DNA from 4 places in the Rhizobium skierniewicense Ch11 genome. Region 2 is predicted to be linked to each of the others. Evidence: riboswitches for the same ligand, from Rfam matches in the RefSeq annotation. Region 2 holds a riboswitch; each other region holds the start of a gene.
What was found. A riboswitch is a leader RNA that binds a small molecule or an ion and turns the genes downstream of it on or off. The one in region 2 is predicted to bind cobalamin.
Positions count from the first base shown of each region.

Region 1 (4,609 bases), on a different contig from region 2:
GATATTGCCGCGCAGGCTGACCAGAAGCGCGCTCCAGCTTTCCATCACCTCTGGACGATGCCCAAACGCCTGATACATGTTCGGCAGATAGCCGTGGGTATCCCTGGCGTTTTCATACATCTCTGCGATTTTACGGCTGGTTTTCGGCTCTGGCGGCGCGATGAACATCGAGGTCTCCTGAATTTTAACTCTCTCTAAAATGCGTGAGCGCCCGATTGGATCATTCTCATTTGATGTTTTTTGTCACAGCTGGGATTCGAGCGGCAATATACCCATTACGATGGCCATGGCTCGGCGGCTCAGGCTTGCGTAGGGCTCGCTGGTATAGTGTTGCGGCCTGCCTCTTACGACGCCATTCCAGACGACGTTGTGACGTTGGTTGAGCGTCAACTCAAAGCTCATTTCCTGACGGATTTCATCTTTGAAGATCGCGTCCATTTCCTCGACGAGCCGGGGCGACGTGAACAGCACGCCCATTTCGGTGTTCAGCGACATCGAGCGTGGGTCGAAGTTCAGGGATCCGATGAACCCCATCTCGCCATCACGCGTGAACGCTTTGGTGTGCAGGCTGGCCTGGCCTGAACCGCGAAGGGAAAATGACGAGTTCTGGTCGGCAAGCGCGCGCAACTCATGGATTTTGATGCCGTTTATAAGGAGCGGGCGTCTGTAGCGCGAATATCCGGCGTGGACAGCAGCGACATCGGTTGCCGCGAGTGAGTTCGTCAAGACGCAAACCGAAACGCCATTTGCCGACAAGCGGGACAGGGTTTCGACGCCCTTGAGGCCGGGAATGAAGTAAGGCGAGGTAATCCGCAGCTTGGTCGTCGTTTCGTCCATGATGGGCAGCAGCGTTTCCATCAGGTAGTTATGGCCATGACGGCGCTTGCCGGCCGCTTTCTCCGGCGGATCGGCAACGACTTGCACGGTTTCCACCCAATGCAGCTTGTCGGAATTGAGGAAGTTGCCGGAATTGTGCTGGCTTTCCACCCGATCTAGATAGGGTCGTGCCGCGCTTCCGGCCGCCAGCGCGTCCATCCTGCGACGGAGTTTGGCAAGTTTATTGGGGCGCCTTGCGAGCAGCGACCTGACCGGGACGGCAACGGCGCTGTTCCAGTAGTCATCGAAGATTTCTTCAGCCTGTACTAAGCATTTGCCATGGGCTATGACATCGAAATCCCTAAAATTCGCCTGTTCCGCTGCATCGAAGTAGGCGTCTCCGATATTGCGCCCGCCGACGATCAAGACCCTGCCATCGGCAATCCATGCCTTGTTGTGCATTCTCCGGTTGACGCTGCGAAACCGCAGAACCATTTCCAACCCACGGCGGAACACGTTTTCCCGCGCTTTGGTGGGGTTGAACAGACGCAGTTCGATGTTGGGATGGCTGTCGATGGCATGAAAGGCACGGTCCGGAATGGACACGCCTAGATCATCCAGAAGCAGGCGCACGCGCACGCCGCGATCAGCAGCTGCTATGATCTCCCGCATCATCAACTGGCCGGTAAGATCCGCGTTCCACATGTAGTACATAAGATCGAGGCTTCGGCCAGCCGCGCGTGCAGATCCGACGCGGGCCGCGAAGGCACCGAGATTGGATTGCACGAGTGACAGCGCGTTCGGCTCCTCGCGTCCACAGCTTATGTCCGTCCAGTGACGGTCAAGCGAGGTCGCATTATCGTCCGTCGGCAATGCAGTGGATGCGATCTTGACGATGACCTTATCACGGTGGCGGGACGCGAATGCCATTGCGGCCACAACCATTGCGACAACCAGTAGACAGATTGCGATGGTTATGTTCACGGCGATAGGGCCACCCGGATCAGTTGCATCCTCACTATATCTGCTGAAATCAATGGATTTCAATACCGCGCTTGTCGGCTTCTTCCTTGATGATGTCCTCGACCGTCAGGCGTTTCAGGTCTGGATTTCCCAGCAGGTAATCATTTGCGATTTCGAAAATGGATTTTGGACTTTCGTTGCTGTGAAGTGTGTCGAGATCCTGGCCAATTTTCTCGCGCAGTTGCGTGTCGTCATTCATCATGCTTCCTCCATCATATGAAGGCTAGAATGCACAGGCGGTATCTGGGTTCCTGTCACGCTTTGAAATGAGGATTGCATTAGTGGGTGACGCCAGCCATAACCCACCGATCAGGTGCTTGCCTTTGGGCAGGAGAATCGGGAATGCGGTGAAAATCCGCGACGTGCCCAACGCTGTAAGGGGGACGCGTGTGACCATGTGCCACTGAGATGATCGGGAAGGCGGTGACATGCGGTTGAACCCGAGTCAGAAGACCGGCCTGATGCGATAGACCGAACCGCATGGACAGCGGCAGGTTTTGAAGGTGAGCCGTGTTTTCGGCTGACCCTAGCATTGTTGGGGATTGACGATGCAACAGGACGACTTCGACCACGCGCTCGTGTCAGCTGAGGAATTTTCCGATGCCGACAAGCAAGCCGTCTACCGCGCCATCGAAACGCGACGCGATGTGCGTGACCAGTTTCTGCCAGAGCCTCTTTCGGACGAGTTGATCGGCAATTTGTTGAAAGCTGCACATGCCGCGCCGTCAGTCGGGTTCATGCAGCCATGGAATTTCACACTTGTCACGGACGGGAAGGTGAAGCAGCGCGTGTGGGAGGCCTTTTCGCGTGCCAATGCAGAAGCCTCTGACATGTTCGGGGAAGAGCAGCGGGCGCTTTACCGCAACCTGAAGCTGGAAGGTATACGCAAGGCGCCGCTGTCGATCTGCGTGACCTGCGATCCGACGCGTGGAGGAGATGTCGTCCTTGGTCGAACACACAATCCGCGCATGGATGTGTATTCTACAGTTTGCGCTATTCAGAACCTGTGGCTGGCGGCGCGCGCGGAGGGCGTTGGTGTGGGATGGGTGAGTATCTTCCACGACGATGATATCCGCGACATCCTTGATATACCGCCGCACATCGAAATCGTCGCATGGCTGTGCGTCGGTCATGTCGAGACGCTCTATGGCGAGCCGGAACTGGCGGTGAAAGGCTGGCGCCAGCGCCTGCCGCTGGACGAACTGGTGTTTCGGGACCGCTGGGGAGCAACGTGAAGGGCTCCTATTGCTGCTGAGGCTGTGCACCCTCCAGTGCGGGGTTTTTCAGGTCGATGCGGCTTTGCTCCTCGGGCAGGAATTGTGGACCCACCATGCGAACCTTGTTCTTTGATGGGTCATAATCCCGCTCTGGCACGGGTGCCGCCTCGACCTTGAGGTCTGTCTTGCTGTCAGCGGGTTTGGTCGTGGCGTCACTCTTCGGTGACGTGATGGTGGTGATGCTGCTGGAGCCATTCTGCAAGGCAGTGGATTGCGGGGCTTTCGCCTGTTCGTCCTGCTTTTTCATCTGGTCCTGATAGGCTGCCATATTGCAGCTGCAGGACGGTGCGCGGCTTGAACTGGGGTTGTTGCGGTAGGCAAAGGCCGTCGGCATGGACGCATAGGGCTGGCCGGTCTTGGCCGAAACCATGTCCGAACTCTCCTGGCCCTCCAGCGCGTGGTAGAACAATTCCGTCTGCGTGCCTGGGCACATGCGCTGACATTGCGCCGCCTGATCGCGGAAATCCAGTGGTGTCGCATCCGATGAAATCGGGAAGAACGCGCCGTCACAGGTTCGCACACAGAGCGTTCTCAGGCCACCTTGCATGGGCATGTCCGGCGAGGGGGCGTAATCCGAATTATCGGGTTGATTGAACGGATCACCGGAGCCACGCATATCGGGGTCTTGCGAGGGGTCGGTCGAGGCCAGGGACGGTGGCTGCTCGTCGAAGCAGCCATTTTCTTCGAGAGCGGCCAGGATGTTTTGGCGACTATTTTGGGCGTTGTCTGCCTGCCGTGCGGCCAGCATACGATCGCGGTCTTCTGCAATCATGGCGCGTTCAGCTTCAGCCTGCGCCAGCGCATCGCCGATTTCGCCGCAGAGCTGCGCGTTCGGATTTCCATAGACAATCACGCTGCCAGAGGAGCAGCCATAGCCACGCATATCGTTCCGGATCCGGCGAATGATGATGTTCTGCTGGGCCAGCGCGCTTGCATAACGGCGCACTTCCGCCGTATTTCCCATGATGCGCGTGGGTTGATTCAACTCAGCCCGCAGATCACCGCAGACGTCGTTAGTCTGCGCGTACAGGGGAACGGCGAACAGAACCGCTGAAAGGGTGCCGATCAATCGGCCTCGGCGCGAGATCAATGGTCTGTCCGTTTCCGGCCCGTAAACATGCGTGCCATACCCTGTTGATCGTCGTCAGCCGAATGCAAACCACGAATATGCGTTCAGGATAACATAAGGCTGGGCCGCAAAGCGGCAACAACCAGTTCAAAATTGCGTTAACCCGGACTTACACAGAAGGGTGTGAAGCCTGAACTGTTGCAAGGGCCGCCATGTTGACCACACCACGCGATGTCACCGTTGGTGACAGAATGTGGACGGGCATGGCTGAACCGAGCAGGATAGGGCCGACATGCAGACCCTCGGTCATGGTGCGCACGACGCCGAGGGTGATGTTGGCCGAATCGAGGTTCGGGAAAACCAGCAGGTTCGCTTCCCCCGACAGAGCACTATTGGGCATGGCCCGCTTGCGCAGGATTTCCGA
Region 1 covers NZ_RXPG01000005.1:255,428-260,036, forward strand. Annotated here, with positions in the region: gene EKM04_RS04650 (carboxymuconolactone decarboxylase family protein) at 1-168, opposite strand, end outside; gene EKM04_RS04655 (phospholipase D family protein) at 244-1,746, opposite strand; gene EKM04_RS04660 (hypothetical protein) at 1,850-2,041, opposite strand; cobalamin riboswitch at 2,134-2,315, shown strand; gene bluB (5,6-dimethylbenzimidazole synthase) at 2,388-3,074, shown strand; gene EKM04_RS04670 (DUF2865 domain-containing protein) at 3,082-4,206, opposite strand; gene EKM04_RS04675 (NADP-dependent malic enzyme) at 4,355-4,609, opposite strand, start outside.
Region 1: it holds a riboswitch for cobalamin, as region 2 does, so the genes downstream of both, bluB (5,6-dimethylbenzimidazole synthase) here and EKM04_RS02040 (DUF1636 family protein) in region 2, are expected to answer to the same signal.

Region 2 (4,609 bases):
GCCCATATTGGCGATGTCGTTTGCGCGAAGATTGACCTCCGACGCACTGCCTGCACCTTCGACCAGAATGAGGTCGGCCTGAGATTTCAGGTGCTCGAAACTTTCCAGCACACGCGGCATCAGCCCCGCCTTCATGTGCTGGTAATCCGCCGCCTTGGCGTTGCCGATGACCTTACCCTGCACGACGATCTGCGCACCGGTTTCACTCTGTGGCTTCAGCAGCACCGGGTTCATGTGGACCGAAAGCGGAACGCCTGCGGCACGCGCTTGCAAGGCTTGTGCGCGGCCGATTTCGCCGCCATCCGCGGTGACTGCGGCGTTGTTGGACATGTTTTGCGGTTTGAACGGCATGACGGATAGGCCACGGCGCACGAAGGCACGGGCCAGACCCGCCACCATCAGCGACTTGCCGACATCCGAGCCGGTTCCCTGGAACATCAAGACGCGTGCTGTCATGGATTAGAACTCTATGCCCGACTGTGCCTTCACGCCTGCCTTGAAATGGTGTTTTACCAGCGTCATTTCGGTCACCATATCGGCGGCATCGATCAGGGGTTGCTTGGCATTGCGCCCGGTGACGATGACATGCAAGCCTTCGCGCCGGTTCTGGAGGGTCTCTAGAACCTCTTCCAGCGGCAGATAATCATAACGCAACGCGATGTTGAGTTCATCGAGAACCACAAGACCGATGGTTTCGTCGGCCATCAGCACCTTGGCTTCTTCCCATGCCTTGGATGCGGCAGCGATGTCCCGTTTCAGATCTTGAGTGTCCCACGTGAAACCTTCGCCCATGGTCCGCCATTCGACGCGATCTCCGAACAGAGCCAAAGCGCCCTGCTCTCCGGTGGACCATGCGCCCTTGATGAATTGCACGATGCCGACACGTCTGCCGGTGCCGAGCATACGCAGAGCAAGCCCGAAAGCGGCGGTGGACTTGCCTTTTCCGGGGCCGGTGTTGATCATCAGCAGGCCTTTTTCGATCGTCTTTTCCGAGACCTCAGCATCCTGAACTACCTTTCGATTGACCATTTTGGCCCGGTGGCGTTCTGCTTCGCTGTCGCTGATGTCACGGGTCATGGCGGTTCATCCTTCCGGGTATCGTGCTTTTCGAAGCGGCGACTATAGCCAAAACGCATGCGCGAGCAATGATGCGTGGCATTGACACTCAAGCATCGCAGGGCCTAAGGGTTAGGGACTGACGGTCTTTTTCCGGCAACGGGAAAAGCTAAGAGGGAACACGGTACAGTTTGCTATGCAAACCAATCCGTGGCTGCCCCCGCAACTGTAAGCGGTGAGCCCGCGCCGGAAAGCCACTGGACATCACAGTCCGGGAAGGCGGCGCAAGGGCGTACAAACCGCGAGCCAGGAGACCTGCCGTTTCAGGAAAAACGTCTGCCGGGCGGGGTGCTCCGGTCAGTCGGTTGTTCGAACAAGGGCTGTGCGTGTCGCCGCATGCTGTTTTTCGATATCCGCACCCCAGGACTATTTTGAAGGCGCGGAAAGCAGAATTTTGGATATTACATCAACATCGCCCAGCGTGAATGACAGAGCAGATCGCGAGACCGCGCCCGGTGTCGTTGTGTACGTCTGCCGCAGCTGCCGGTCCGAAGCCGATCCGAATGCGGACCCGCGTCCCGGTGCGACACTTGCGCAGGCGGCCATTGATCTGGGGCGGGCAGAGGGTGTCGATATCCGCAGCGTCAATTGCCTTGCCAATTGCAAGCGCGGTCTGAGTGCCGCCATGCGCAGCGCCGATGGCTGGTCGTATATGTTCGGATCGCTCGGTGAAGACGATGCCGCCGATCTTGTGGTTGGTGCGCGTCTTTTGTCGCAGGCAACAGATGGCCTGATGCCGTGGCGTGGGCGACCCGATAGTTTGAAGCGCGGCCTTGTTGCCCGCATTCCCCCTTTGCATTTCACCGAGGAGACATCATGACCACGCTCAACCGCGTTCCCTGCACCATCATCACCGGATTTCTGGGCGCTGGAAAAACCACCTTGCTGCGGGGCCTTCTCGAAAAGCTGGATGGCAAGCGTCTCGCCATCATTGTCAATGAGTTCGGCGATGTCGGCATTGATGGTGAAATCCTCAAAGGTTGCGGCATCGAAAGCTGCCCGGAAGACAACATCGTGGAACTGGCCAATGGCTGCATCTGCTGCACGGTAGCCGATGACTTCCAGCCTGCCATCGAGCAGATTCTCAGCCGCGAGCCACGCGTCGAGCATATTCTGATCGAAACATCAGGTCTCGCGCTGCCCAAGCCGTTGGTGCAGGCTTTTCAGTGGCCAGCGATCAAAAGCCGGGTGACGGTGGATGCGGTCGTGGCCGTGGCCGATGGTGCCGCCCTTGCAGACGGCATGGTATCGCATGATCTGGAAGCACTGGCTGCTCAGCGCCAGAATGATGAGGCGCTGGACCACGACGATCCTGTCGAAGAGGTGTTTGAGGACCAGATTGCCTGCGCCGATCTGATTGTTCTCACCAAGGGTGATCTGCTCGATGCCGCCGGGTTGGAGCGGGCCAAGGCGCATATCAACGCGCATCTTTCCAAGGCCGCCAAGATTATCGTGGCCGCCAATGGTGTGATTGATCCGGCTGTGCTGATCGGTCTTGGACTCGCGGTGGAAGAAGATATCGACAACCGACACACCCATCACGACGATGAAGAAGACCACGATCATGACGAGTTCGACAGCTTTGTTGTGGAACTGGATGCGGTAACGGACGCAGACGCGCTTGCTGCGCGTATTTCCGAAACAGCGGCCTCTGAAAATGTTCTGCGCATAAAAGGGTTTGTCGAGGTGTCTGCCAAGCCGATGCGGTTGCAGGTGCAGGCGGTCGGCTCACGCGTCAATCATTATTTCGACCGTCCGTGGGCAACGGGAGAAGTGCGCCGCAGCCGTCTGGTCGTGATTGGTGAAAAGGGTCTCGACCGCGCGAAAATCGAGCGGATGCTGGCTGCCTGATCCATGCACATCCTCGCCACCACATCTTCGTCTCTGGACGACCTGATCGAGCCGGTTGATCTCAATCAGGGCAAGGCTGATGTGGTGGTGATGTCCTTTTCGGCCAGCGATCTTGGAGGTCTGGAGCGTGCGTGGCAGCGAAGCACGGATGGTTCGGTGTCATTCGTGTCCGAAAATCTTTTCGAGCTGCGGCATCCCATGTCTGTCGATCTGTGGCTCGAGAAGACCGCAGAACATGCAAAGTTGATCCTTATCCGGATTCTCGGTGGTGCCGACCGTTGGCGTTATGGCGTCGATGAGCTTGCCAGAATGGCGAGACGACGCGGTATCAAGCTGGTGCTTCTGCCGGGAGAATGCAGCGAGCGTGACGATAAACTGGAAGCGGCATCCACGGTCGATCTGCCGACGCAGGCCAAGATCCTGTCGTTCTTTCGCCAAGGTGGGCCTCAGAATATGGACCGCGTGGCGAAAGGACTTGCGGCTTTTGCGCAAGGCGCCACCTGGCCAGACATCGAAGCGGAGCCCCTGCCGAAAACCGGGTTCTACCGACCCGGCGAGGGTGTTGTCGATCTTTCAGAGGCGCTGAGTGGATTTTCAGACGACGCGCCTCTGCTGCCGATCCTGTTCTATCGTTCCATGCTGATGGCCGCTGACGTCGCTCCCATTGACGCGCTATATGGGACCTTACGTCAGCGTGGATTCGCCCCGCTTCCGATCCTCGTCGGCGGTTTGAAGGATGTGGAAACGATCCGGTTTCTGGAAGAGACACTCGTGCCACTGAAACCGGCGGCGATGATTGCGGCGACTGCCTTTGCCAGCCATGTCGATAGAGAGGGCCATAGCCTGTTCGACCGGCTGGGCGTAGCGACGTTTCAGGTTATCATGGCCACCACGCGTCGCGATGGCTGGGCGGACAATGTGCGGGGCCTCAATCCGTCTGATCTCGCCATGCATGTGGTGCTGCCAGAGCTGGATGGCCGGATTCTGGCCGGCGCCATCTCCTTCAAGCAGCCCGACCCTGACGGGGGTCGCGGGCTCGTCCATTGTCCAGAAGCCGATCGCGTCAACCAGGTTGCGGACCGCATTTCAGCTTTCCTGCGGCTGAAGCATACGGCGCCATCGCAGCGTCGAATTGTCATCCTGATGCCGGATTATCCCGGTGCCGCACCGGGACGCACGGGTTATGCGGTGGGTCTGGATGTTCCCCAGAGTGTGCTGGAGATGCTGCGCGATCTTCGCGACGCGGGCTACACGGTGGACGATATTCCCGAGACGCCGCGGGCCTTGCTCGACCGCGTCGAAAACGAGACGGCTTCGTTTGGGTTGGCCGAGTATTCAGCCTTTCGCCGCGCCATGCCCCGAACTGCCAATGTGGCCATGGATGAGACGTGGGACGATGCCGAGGCGGATGATGCTTTTGAAGGCGGCATCTTCCACTTCCGGGCCGCTCGATTCGGCTCCGTAACAGTTGCACTGGCGCCGGATCGTGGCCGCAACGAAGACCGGCGGGCGGATTATCACGACCCTGCTCTACCACCCCGGCATGCGCTGATCGCTTTTGGCGCATGGATGCGGCAGACCCTTGATGCGCATGCGATCATTCATGTCGGCGCGCATGGTACGCTGGAATGGTTGCCCGGCA
Region 2 covers NZ_RXPG01000003.1:77,449-82,057, forward strand. Annotated here, with positions in the region: gene EKM04_RS02030 (cobyric acid synthase) at 1-456, opposite strand, end outside; gene cobO (cob(I)yrinic acid a,c-diamide adenosyltransferase) at 460-1,077, opposite strand; cobalamin riboswitch at 1,183-1,393, shown strand; gene EKM04_RS02040 (DUF1636 family protein) at 1,511-1,936, shown strand; gene cobW (cobalamin biosynthesis protein CobW) at 1,930-2,967, shown strand; gene cobN (cobaltochelatase subunit CobN) at 2,971-4,609, shown strand, end outside.

Region 3 (4,609 bases), on a different contig from region 2:
AGGCCGAGGGCGAGCTCATCGGTTACGCCATTCTCGTGCCCCTCTACCGGGCGCAGGAAGGCAGGCGCGGCATGGAACTGCACCATTTGTTCGTGCGTGATGGCCACCGGGGCCATGGAACTGGCCAGCATCTGGTGGGGCGCGCACGCGATGTGGCCAAGCGCTGCGGCTGCGACTTCCTGTCCGTTGGTGCAGCCACCGGCAATTTCGCTGCGCATAAGTTCTACGAAAACATGGACTTCGTGCCACGTCCCGTCACCGGCATGCGCTTCATGCAGGCACTGGCGTAAACCCGAAATCCTGTGCGGCCCCGCTGCGGGTGGCATGCCCCATGCGAAATCTAGCTATTTCCCAATCGCGCAACTTTCGCTATGGTTGCAGCGAAACCGGACGTAACGGACCGGTCTTGGGGCATAGAAACCCCTCCATAGACGGTCGGTGTCGACCGTGATGACACCCCTCAGCCATAAGTTTTGTGGCTGAGGCGGTCTATTGTTGCTATATGCAACTCCTCCGCTTCTCATATGGCTGGGGAGGTCCTGACGTATGTTCAAGGCGCAAGCCTAAAGGTCAGGGCGGTCGTTCTATGGCGGCTTTCTAACTCCCCGGCCACCAGAGGTCCGTTTCCTCCGGTGGTCGATCTCCCGTTTCGACAGGATGGCCGGTTGCTGCGCATCGTTCGCGCGGGCACCGCGGCCAATGGGGAAATGCGATGGAATCCTACAGCTTCTTTGCCGATCTCTTACATACCTTCCGCATGATGTCCGATCAGGTGAAGGTGCTCGCGATCTACATGCCCTGCGTCTTCGCGCTGGGCTTTGCGGCACTTTACCTGCATCATTTGCGCAAGACCAATCCGCCGCTGTGGAAAGAGCCACAGCCCTACACGCTATTGCCTCCGGACACGGTAACGCGCCACGAGCCGGGCCTTCCAAGCCTTGAGCGCCTGCGCAGGCTGGATGACCGAATGGCCGAGATGAAAGTCGAGCGGGATCTGACGCGGCCATAGAACCGAATGGATGTCGTTATTCTGGCTGCGATTCGGGTCCCTTGGTGATGCGGCCCGCAAGGCAGCGTGCGCGTGGGGAACCGGTTGATATGGCAGTGGGTGTGGCTTACCCCCTCTGTCCTGCCGGACATCTCCCCCACAGGTGGGGAGATCGACTCGCGGTTGACTCTCCACATCTTAAATGCGCCAGATAGAATGGGTGAGCGAGCGCCCAGCCAATCTCCCTCCTTGTGGGGGAGATGTCCGGGAGGACAGAGGGGGTTGAGCTACGAATTCTGTCGTGTGCTGTGAGGACGTCCTCTGCCACGTCACATTCTATCGGCGCTGAAGACGGCCTCACCGAAGCCGATCCAGCACGACGCACGCGCGGGCGGTCCCCTCAACCACGTCGCCCGCTATTGCGCGTCTGACATCGCGGCTGTTGATGTGCAGGCTGCGGTTGAAGGGTAGCGCGAGACGGGCGATCTTGGCTGTGGCGGCGCTCAAGAAGGCGTCGCTGTTTTCCGCGAAGAATGCGAGGCAGGCCTCCCGGCCCGGTTCCTCTGCCAGAAGCGCCCTGAAGGCCAGCCGATGCATGGCGCAGGGCGCGCCATGACCGGGAACGGAAAAACGCAGGGCGTCGAGTTCATCGCTCCATTCCTCTGCGTTTTCACCACGTTGGGGCATGTTAGCGGGCAGTCTCGAAGCGCTTGAGGAACAGGCCGCTGAGTGAGCCAAGGATGAGCCAGAACACAAAGCTGGTGACGGTGGCGAGCACCACGAAACGACGCTCCAGCGGCAGAGGCGCCAGTGCATGTTCACCCTCCGGCGGCAGAGGCGCACCAACGATGTGCGGCGCAACGATGAGCGCCACCGCAAGGATGATGGCCCATGGTTCGTTGCGTTTGAAGGCCAGCAGGGCAATGCCGCCAGCCGTTGCCGCAACGGTCGCAATCCACCAGATCTGCCGTGCCTCGAGTGGAGCGGCGGGGCTTCCCGGCAGTTCCGGCGGCAGGCCAATCATGGGCGCCAGCATCACTGTAGCAAAGCCTGCAAGACCCCAGAACAGCCCCTCACGCCAGCCACCTTCGGAGCCGCGCAACGAGATAAGCGCCGTCAATACCAGCGCATAACCGATGGCTGTCAGCACATTGGCAGCAAGGGTATAGGCGTTGCGCTCGAAACCGTCGGCTGGCGTCCAGGCTTCGGCGTCATGGTGATGATCCGCAGGCGTTGCGGCATCGTGGCTATGGGCGGGTGCGGCGTCGCCACCGGCATTTTCATAGGTTTCGGCCTGAAGGATGAGCGGCGTCGTGCCGACAGCCTGCAGGGCGCTGACGGCAAGACCTGCAATCAGCCCCACCAGGATGGCGGTGAACACGATATTGCGGAAAAATGGCATGGGTTTCCTCCCCTCAATGGCACGGGAAGGCATTGGCGTGGCGCGTATCATGCGCCGCATTGTGCATGGCTTCGACATGCGAGAAGCCTACGAAACCGACGATGAACAGGCCAAGAGCTGCGGCTGTCAACGACTGTGCAATCTTCGATGTTTTGGTTGATACGGCTGATGTAGCCGTGTTCTGCTGGATAGACATGGTGACCCTTTCCTGTGCGGGTGGGCGCTATTGCGATCAAACGCCCGCGACCGCTTCAACATTCACCACGGGGAAAACAGACACATGGTTTTCAGGGCCGGACGAACCGACCTGCCAACCGTGCTTACCCGGACACCCCGCCGGTATTGACGACACTTCACGCAATGGCAGGTCTCCTGGCTCACGGGTCAAAACGCTGAAAACACCTTCCCGACACGTTCATGCCAGTGGCTTTTCGTTTTCGCGCTCACCGCTCACAGTTGCGGGGGCAGCCACGAATCAAGGCATTGGCCCCTATCGTGTTCCCTTTTCACTTTCCGGGCGAACCCGGAAAGACCATCACACAACCGTTATCCGGCGCGCGGGTGTTTGAGTCAATGGGAATTTACCGCGACGGAACGGCCTTGAGATAGGCGGCGATGGCATTGCGATCTTCGGCCGAAAGCCGCGCCATGTTCTGCTGGACCTTGACCATGGAGCCACCGGCGCTGTCGAAGTCCGGCGTGAAGCCCGTTTCCAGATAGCTGGCGATATCGGCCTGCGTCCACGCGCCGATGGTCTGGGAACCGGGGGTGATATTTGGGATGCGCCCCTCGCCTTCGGGGTTGGGGCCACCCGCCAGCCATTGATCTTTCACGAACCCGCCCAGCGCATCGCGCGGGGTATGGCACTCGCCGCAATGGCCGGGGCCTTCCACCAGATATTGGCCGCGCACGACGGCCGCATCTGCATTGGCAAGCTCGACCCGTGGCTGACCCTTGTCGAAATACAGGAACTTCCAACCACCGAGGCTGAGGCGGATATTGAAGGGGAACGGCAGGTCATGGCCGGGCGCGTCATTGCTGCTGGCAGGCAGGGTCTTGAGATACGCGAAGAGGTCGTTGATGTCAGGCGGCGTCATCCGCGCATAGGACGCATAGGGAAAGGACGGATAGAGATGTTCGCCGTTCTTGCCGACACCGCGCGTCATGGCATCACCGAACTGCGCGACGGTCCAGCTACCGATGCCATGCTGCGGATCGGGAGAGATATTGGGCATGTGGAACGTGCCGAAGGGGCTTGGCAGCGCCTGGCCGCCGGACAGCGTCTTCAGCGCATCGCCGGTGGCATTTGGCGCGGCGTGACAGCTTGCGCAGCCGCCCGCCCAGAACAGCGTTTCACCATTGGCAAGGTTGGGTTCGCCCAGATTGGCCCAGTGGCTCGGCGACTGGCGCTCCGGCGCTGTGACCCACAGGAAGATGCCCAACCCTGCGGCCCCGGCAACAACAGCACCGCCCGCCAGCTTTGCCCAGATGGACGCCATTGCCGTCTCCGTTCATGGAATGATCGCAAGAAAAGGCCCGCCAGACGACCGGCGGACCGCTGCACAGTTTACTTTTTAACGCGGTAGGCCTGGTGACAGCTGCTGCAATCGGCACCCAGCGTCTTCAAGGCAGCACCCACACTGGCCTGGTCGGTCGGCAACTGTGCGAGAACCGTGTCGGCGTCCGTGCCGAGCTTTTCGGACTTCGCCTTGAAGTCCGCGAAGTTTTGCCAGATCGCAGGAGATGCCGCGCCGCCTTCAGAACCGGCCGGGAACTGATCCGGGAAAGCCTTCGCATTGGCGCTGATGGTTGTCACAGCGGTTTTGACGGTGGCCGCGTCATAGGGCTTTTCACCCTTTGCGATGGCACCCAGAGCACCCATGGCGCCGCCGATACCCTTCATCAGGCCTTCGCGCTTTTCAACTTCGCCAGCTGCGGAAACCGCACCGGCGCACAGACAGCCTATCATTATGGAAGCGGCAATGGTTCTAAGCTTCATCATCTCTCTCCTGGGTCCGCGCAGCGGCGGGGTGTATGCTTGGTATCGTCCCTGATCCTTATCGCAAAACAGGACACACTTTTGGGACACGTTTTAAGAACGAAGAGAAGATGCCTGCTCCACATGGCAAAAAGAAGTCACATTCCGGTGATTTCCAGAGCGAAATCAAATATATAAAGTCTCCTTCCGCAGTCTGCTTTTATCCGCTTCGAAACAGGGA
Region 3 covers NZ_RXPG01000007.1:7,741-12,349, reverse strand. Annotated here, with positions in the region: gene EKM04_RS06900 (GNAT family N-acetyltransferase) at 1-290, shown strand, start outside; gene EKM04_RS06895 (hypothetical protein) at 713-1,009, shown strand; gene EKM04_RS06890 (hypothetical protein) at 1,346-1,675, opposite strand; gene EKM04_RS06885 (CbtA family protein) at 1,677-2,390, opposite strand; gene EKM04_RS06880 (CbtB domain-containing protein) at 2,404-2,586, opposite strand; cobalamin riboswitch at 2,736-2,942, opposite strand; gene EKM04_RS06875 (cytochrome c) at 2,972-3,889, opposite strand; gene EKM04_RS06870 (c-type cytochrome) at 3,958-4,389, opposite strand; gene EKM04_RS06865 (metallophosphoesterase) at 4,589-4,609, opposite strand, start outside.
Region 3: it holds a riboswitch for cobalamin, as region 2 does, so the genes downstream of both, EKM04_RS06880 (CbtB domain-containing protein) here and EKM04_RS02040 (DUF1636 family protein) in region 2, are expected to answer to the same signal.

Region 4 (4,609 bases), on a different contig from region 2:
TACGACGAACTCGCCCAACAGCTGGTCGGTGTTCAGCGTCGATGAAGCGCTCGGTCTCGTCTACATTCCGCTCGGCAACCAGGTTCCCGACCAGTTGGGCATGGGCCGCAGCGAAAGCGTTGAGAAATACTCGTCGTCGATCGTCGCTCTGGATATCAACACGGGACAAGATCGCTGGGTGCGCCAGACCGTGCATCACGACCTCTGGGACATGGACGTTCCAGCGCAGCCTGTTCTGCTCGACATCACCAAAAAGGACGGTCAGACTGTTCCTGCACTGGTCGGGCCGACCAAGCAGGGCGACATTTACGTCCTCGATAGACGCACGGGTGAGCCGATCCTGGCCGTGACGGAAGAGAAAGCACCCGGCGGTGCCATTCCTGAAGATTTCAGCGCGCCGACACAGCCGACATCTGCGTTGTCCTTCAAGCCCGAGCCTTTGGTCGAAAAGAACATGTGGGGCGTGTCCATGTTCGACCAGCTGGCATGCCGTATCAAGTTCCACCAGCTGAATTACGAAGGTCGCTATACGCCGCCGTCGCTGAACGGATCCCTGATCTACCCCGGCAACTTTGGCACTTTCAACTGGGGTTCCGTGGCCGTCGATCCTGAGCGTCAGGTCATGTTTGGTATGCCGACCTATCTGGCCTTTACGTCACAGCTTGTGCCTCGCGCGCAGATTCCGCCCAAGGGTCAGGATGAGAAAGGCAGCGAGCAGGGCCTCAACCGCAACGACGGAGCACCCTATGGCGTGTTGATGGGACCATTCCTCGGGCCGCTCGGCATTCCATGCCAGGCGCCGCCATGGGGTTACGTCGCAGGCGCCGATCTGCGCACGGGTGACGTTGCCTACAAGCACAAGAACGGTACCGTTTACGATATGACGCCACTTCCACTGCCCTTCAAGGTTGGTGTGCCCGGCATCGGCGGACCGATGATTACCAAGGGTGGCGTGGCGTTTCTCAGTGCCGCTGTCGATAACTATCTGCGTGCCTACGATCTCACCTCCGGCAAACAGCTCTGGGAAGGACGTCTTCCCGCTGGTGGCCAGGCGACGCCGATGACCTATGCGATGGAGAACGGCAAGCAATATGTCGTCATGGTCGCGGGTGGTCACGGCTCAGTGGGCACAAAACCCGGTGACTATGTCATCGCCTACACGCTGCCTTGAGCATCCAAAGTCAGTTCGATAACGAAGGCCGGGAAGACATTCCCGGCCTTTTGCCTGTTGGGCGCTGGCAACTGGACACATCACAAAAGTATTCTCTTGAAACGGATTATGTAATAACATAACAAAACGAATGCTTGACGGCATCTTGGCATTCCGTCTATCTGGTCGAGACGGTTTCGAGCGAGCAATCGTGAGGAATAATAGGGAATACGGTGAGGATTTCGGTCCGATGCCGTGGCTGCCCCCGCAACTGTGAGCGGATTGTCGAACCCATTGGCGTTTTTCTTGAAAAGCGTCATGCCACTGCGAAGCGATATCGCGGGAAGGTCGGGTGAAGACGCAAATCCATGAGCCAGGAGACCTGCCGTCGTAAGTTCATTCCAATTCACGGGCGGGGATGCCCGGAGCAGGAGACGTCGTGATTGCATCAAGCGCTGCCCAGCGCCTTATTCCATCTTCCATGTCCCGGTTTCAGACAGCCCCAGTGTCGCGTCGTTGCGGACTGACTGTCTAAGCATGTTCACATACGGCTGCCTTTGTGGCGCCCATGACGATCGGGGACTATCGAAAATGACATTCCATTTCAGACAGACGATGTGTGCTGCGGCAATGGCCGTCAGCGCGTTCAGCGCATGGTTGCCCGCCGCGCAAGCGGCCGAGACGCGTTATCCACTGACGCTCAAGAATTGCGGCCGCGACGTGACGTTCACGCATGCGCCGGAGCGTACGGTATCTGTCGGACAGAGCACCACGGAAATTCTTTATATGCTCGGCCTTGCCGATAAGGTTGTCGGAACCGCGGTCTGGATCGGCCCCGTCCTGAAAGGTTACGAGGAGGCCAATGCCAGGATTGACCGTTTGGCGGATAATGATCCGAGCTTTGAGAGTGTTTTGGCCAAGAAACCCGATCTGGTGACGGCACAATTCCAGTGGCATATTGGCCCTGAAGGTGTGGTCGGTAAGCCCGAGCAGTTCGAAGAACTGAAGATACCGGTCTATATCTCACCTGCCGATTGCACGGGTAAGGACAATTCCAGCGGCGGCGACGGGGTTCGCCACAACGCCTTCACCATGGACCTGATCTATCAGGAAGTGACCGATCTCGCGCAAATCTTCAACGTGCAGGACAAGGGCGAAAAGCTGGTGGCTGATCTGAAGGCCCGCGAAGAGGTAGCGCGCAAGAAAATCGCGTCCGTAGACGGCAAGCTCTCTGCCGTCTTCTGGTTCTCCAGCGCAGAGTTGGATATCGACCCCTATGTCGCGGGCAAGAATGGTGCCCCCGGCTACATCATGTCGGCACTGGGCATCAGGAATGTCATCGAAAGCGAAGAGGAATGGCCGACGGTCGGGTGGGAAACCATCGCAAAGTCGCAGCCGACGCTCATCGTTGCCGGCAAGATGGACCGCAAGCGCTACCCGGCCGACGACGTCGTCGTCAAGCAGACATTCCTGAGAGAAGACCCGGTCACAAGCCTCATGCCAGCGGTCAGGCAGGGCCACGTTGTCGTCATGGACGCGCAGGCCATGAACCCGACCATCCGCACCATAGAAGGCATCGAAATTCTGGCCGACGCCGTCGTCCAGCTTGGACTGTCCAAGTAAGCCATGAGCGCTTGTTTCACCCTGACCCGCACCGTCCTTTTGGCGGTTGGGTTATTAGCTCTGGCGCTCTGGCTCGGTGCCGCCGTTGGCGAAACATCCATCCCACTGGATGTCGTTGCCAAGACGGTGGCAAACCGTGTGTTCCATGCGGGCTATCCTCTTGATGCGATCGACGAAGGTATCATCTGGAATTACCGGCTGAGCCGGGCGGTGGTCGCGGCCTGTTGCGGTGCTGCCCTTGCGCTGTCGGGGGTGGTGCTTCAAGCGCTTTTGCGCAACCCGCTGGCCGATCCCTACATTCTCGGCATTTCTGCCGGTGCGTCGACCGGCGCAGTCGGGGTGGCCATTCTGGGCTTTGGTGCCGGTATGCTGACCATGCCGCTCGGCGCGTTTCTCGGCGCTCTGGTGGCGTTTGCGCTGGTCAGTCTCCTGGCGTTGCGAGCGGGCAGCGGTAACAGCGCCATTATTCTGGCAGGGGTTGCCGGTTCACAGCTTTTCAACGCCATCACCTCCTTCATCGTCACCAAGGCAGCCAATGCCGAACAGGCGCGCGGCATCATGTTCTGGCTGCTGGGCAACCTGTCGGGCGTCCGTTGGCCGGATGTCTGGCTGGCCCTGCCTGTCGCTCTGGGAGGTTTCGTCGTCTGTCTGTGGTATGCCCGTGCGCTGGATGCTTTCACATTCGGCTCGGAGTCCGCGGCATCCCTCGGCATACCGGTGCGCCGGGTCTATATCGTTCTCACCGGGATCTGCGCTTTGATGACCGCCATCATGGTCAGCATTGTCGGTTCCATCGGTTTTATCGGCCTCGTCATTCCTCACGCGGCGCGCATGATCGTTGGTATTCGGCATGGCCGCCTGTTGCCTGCTGCAGCCTTGACCGGGGCCGTGTTCATGATCGCTGCCGATATCGTCTCGCGCACCATCATTACGGGACAGGTCCTGCCCATCGGCGTCATCACCGCACTGTTCGGGGCACCCGCCTTCGCGCTCATTCTCAGCCAGCGACGGAGCTCGGTATGACGCTTCGTGCACAGGATCTATGCTGGTCTGCGGGTGGTGTCGAGATCGTCAAGAATGTCAGTCTCGAGATCCGGCCGGGCGAGTTCCTGGGGGTCGTCGGGCCGAACGGCTCCGGCAAAACCAGCCTTATGTCGCTTCTCTGCGGAATCAGGAAAGCGAGATCCGGTCATGTCACGCTCGATGGAAAGGCCATGCAGAGCCTGAACCGGCGGGATGTTGCACGCTCCATCGCGCTTGTTGAACAGCAGGCAGACACGCAAGAGCGAATCAATGCCCGCCAAGCCGTCGAGCTTGGTCGTACCCCGCACAAGGGCGCTCTGTCTCCATGGTCCTCGCAAGACGATGCCATCGTGGATCAGGCGCTGCGGGATGTGGATGCCGAGCATCTTGCCGAGCGCCTATGGCACACTTTGTCGGGTGGCGAGCGGCAGAGGTTGCACATTGCCCGTGCTTTGGCGCAGAAGCCCGATATTCTGCTTCTCGATGAGCCGACCAATCATCTGGATATCGGCCATCAAATCGCGCTTCTCCATCTTGTTCGCAAGCAGCGGCTGACCGTCGTTGCGGCCCTTCACGACCTCAACCATGCTGCGATGTTCTGCGACCGGGTTGCCGTCATGAAAAACGGGCATCTGGTCGCTCTGGGCAAACCATCGACTATCTTCACAGCCGATCTGATCGGCGACGTCTTTGGGGTTGAGGTGGATGTGGAGCGCGGGGCGGGCGAGATTTGCCATATCCGTTACCGGCTTCCGTTTGATGAGAACCAATCCATATCCAAAGGCATGTAATGCGGTTGTCGCTGCGAAAGCG
Region 4 covers NZ_RXPG01000015.1:18,909-23,517, forward strand. Annotated here, with positions in the region: gene EKM04_RS12500 (glucose/quinate/shikimate family membrane-bound PQQ-dependent dehydrogenase) at 1-1,171, shown strand, start outside; cobalamin riboswitch at 1,326-1,554, shown strand; gene EKM04_RS12505 (ABC transporter substrate-binding protein) at 1,742-2,773, shown strand; gene EKM04_RS12510 (FecCD family ABC transporter permease) at 2,777-3,796, shown strand; gene EKM04_RS12515 (ABC transporter ATP-binding protein) at 3,793-4,587, shown strand.
Region 4: it holds a riboswitch for cobalamin, as region 2 does, so the genes downstream of both, EKM04_RS12505 (ABC transporter substrate-binding protein) here and EKM04_RS02040 (DUF1636 family protein) in region 2, are expected to answer to the same signal.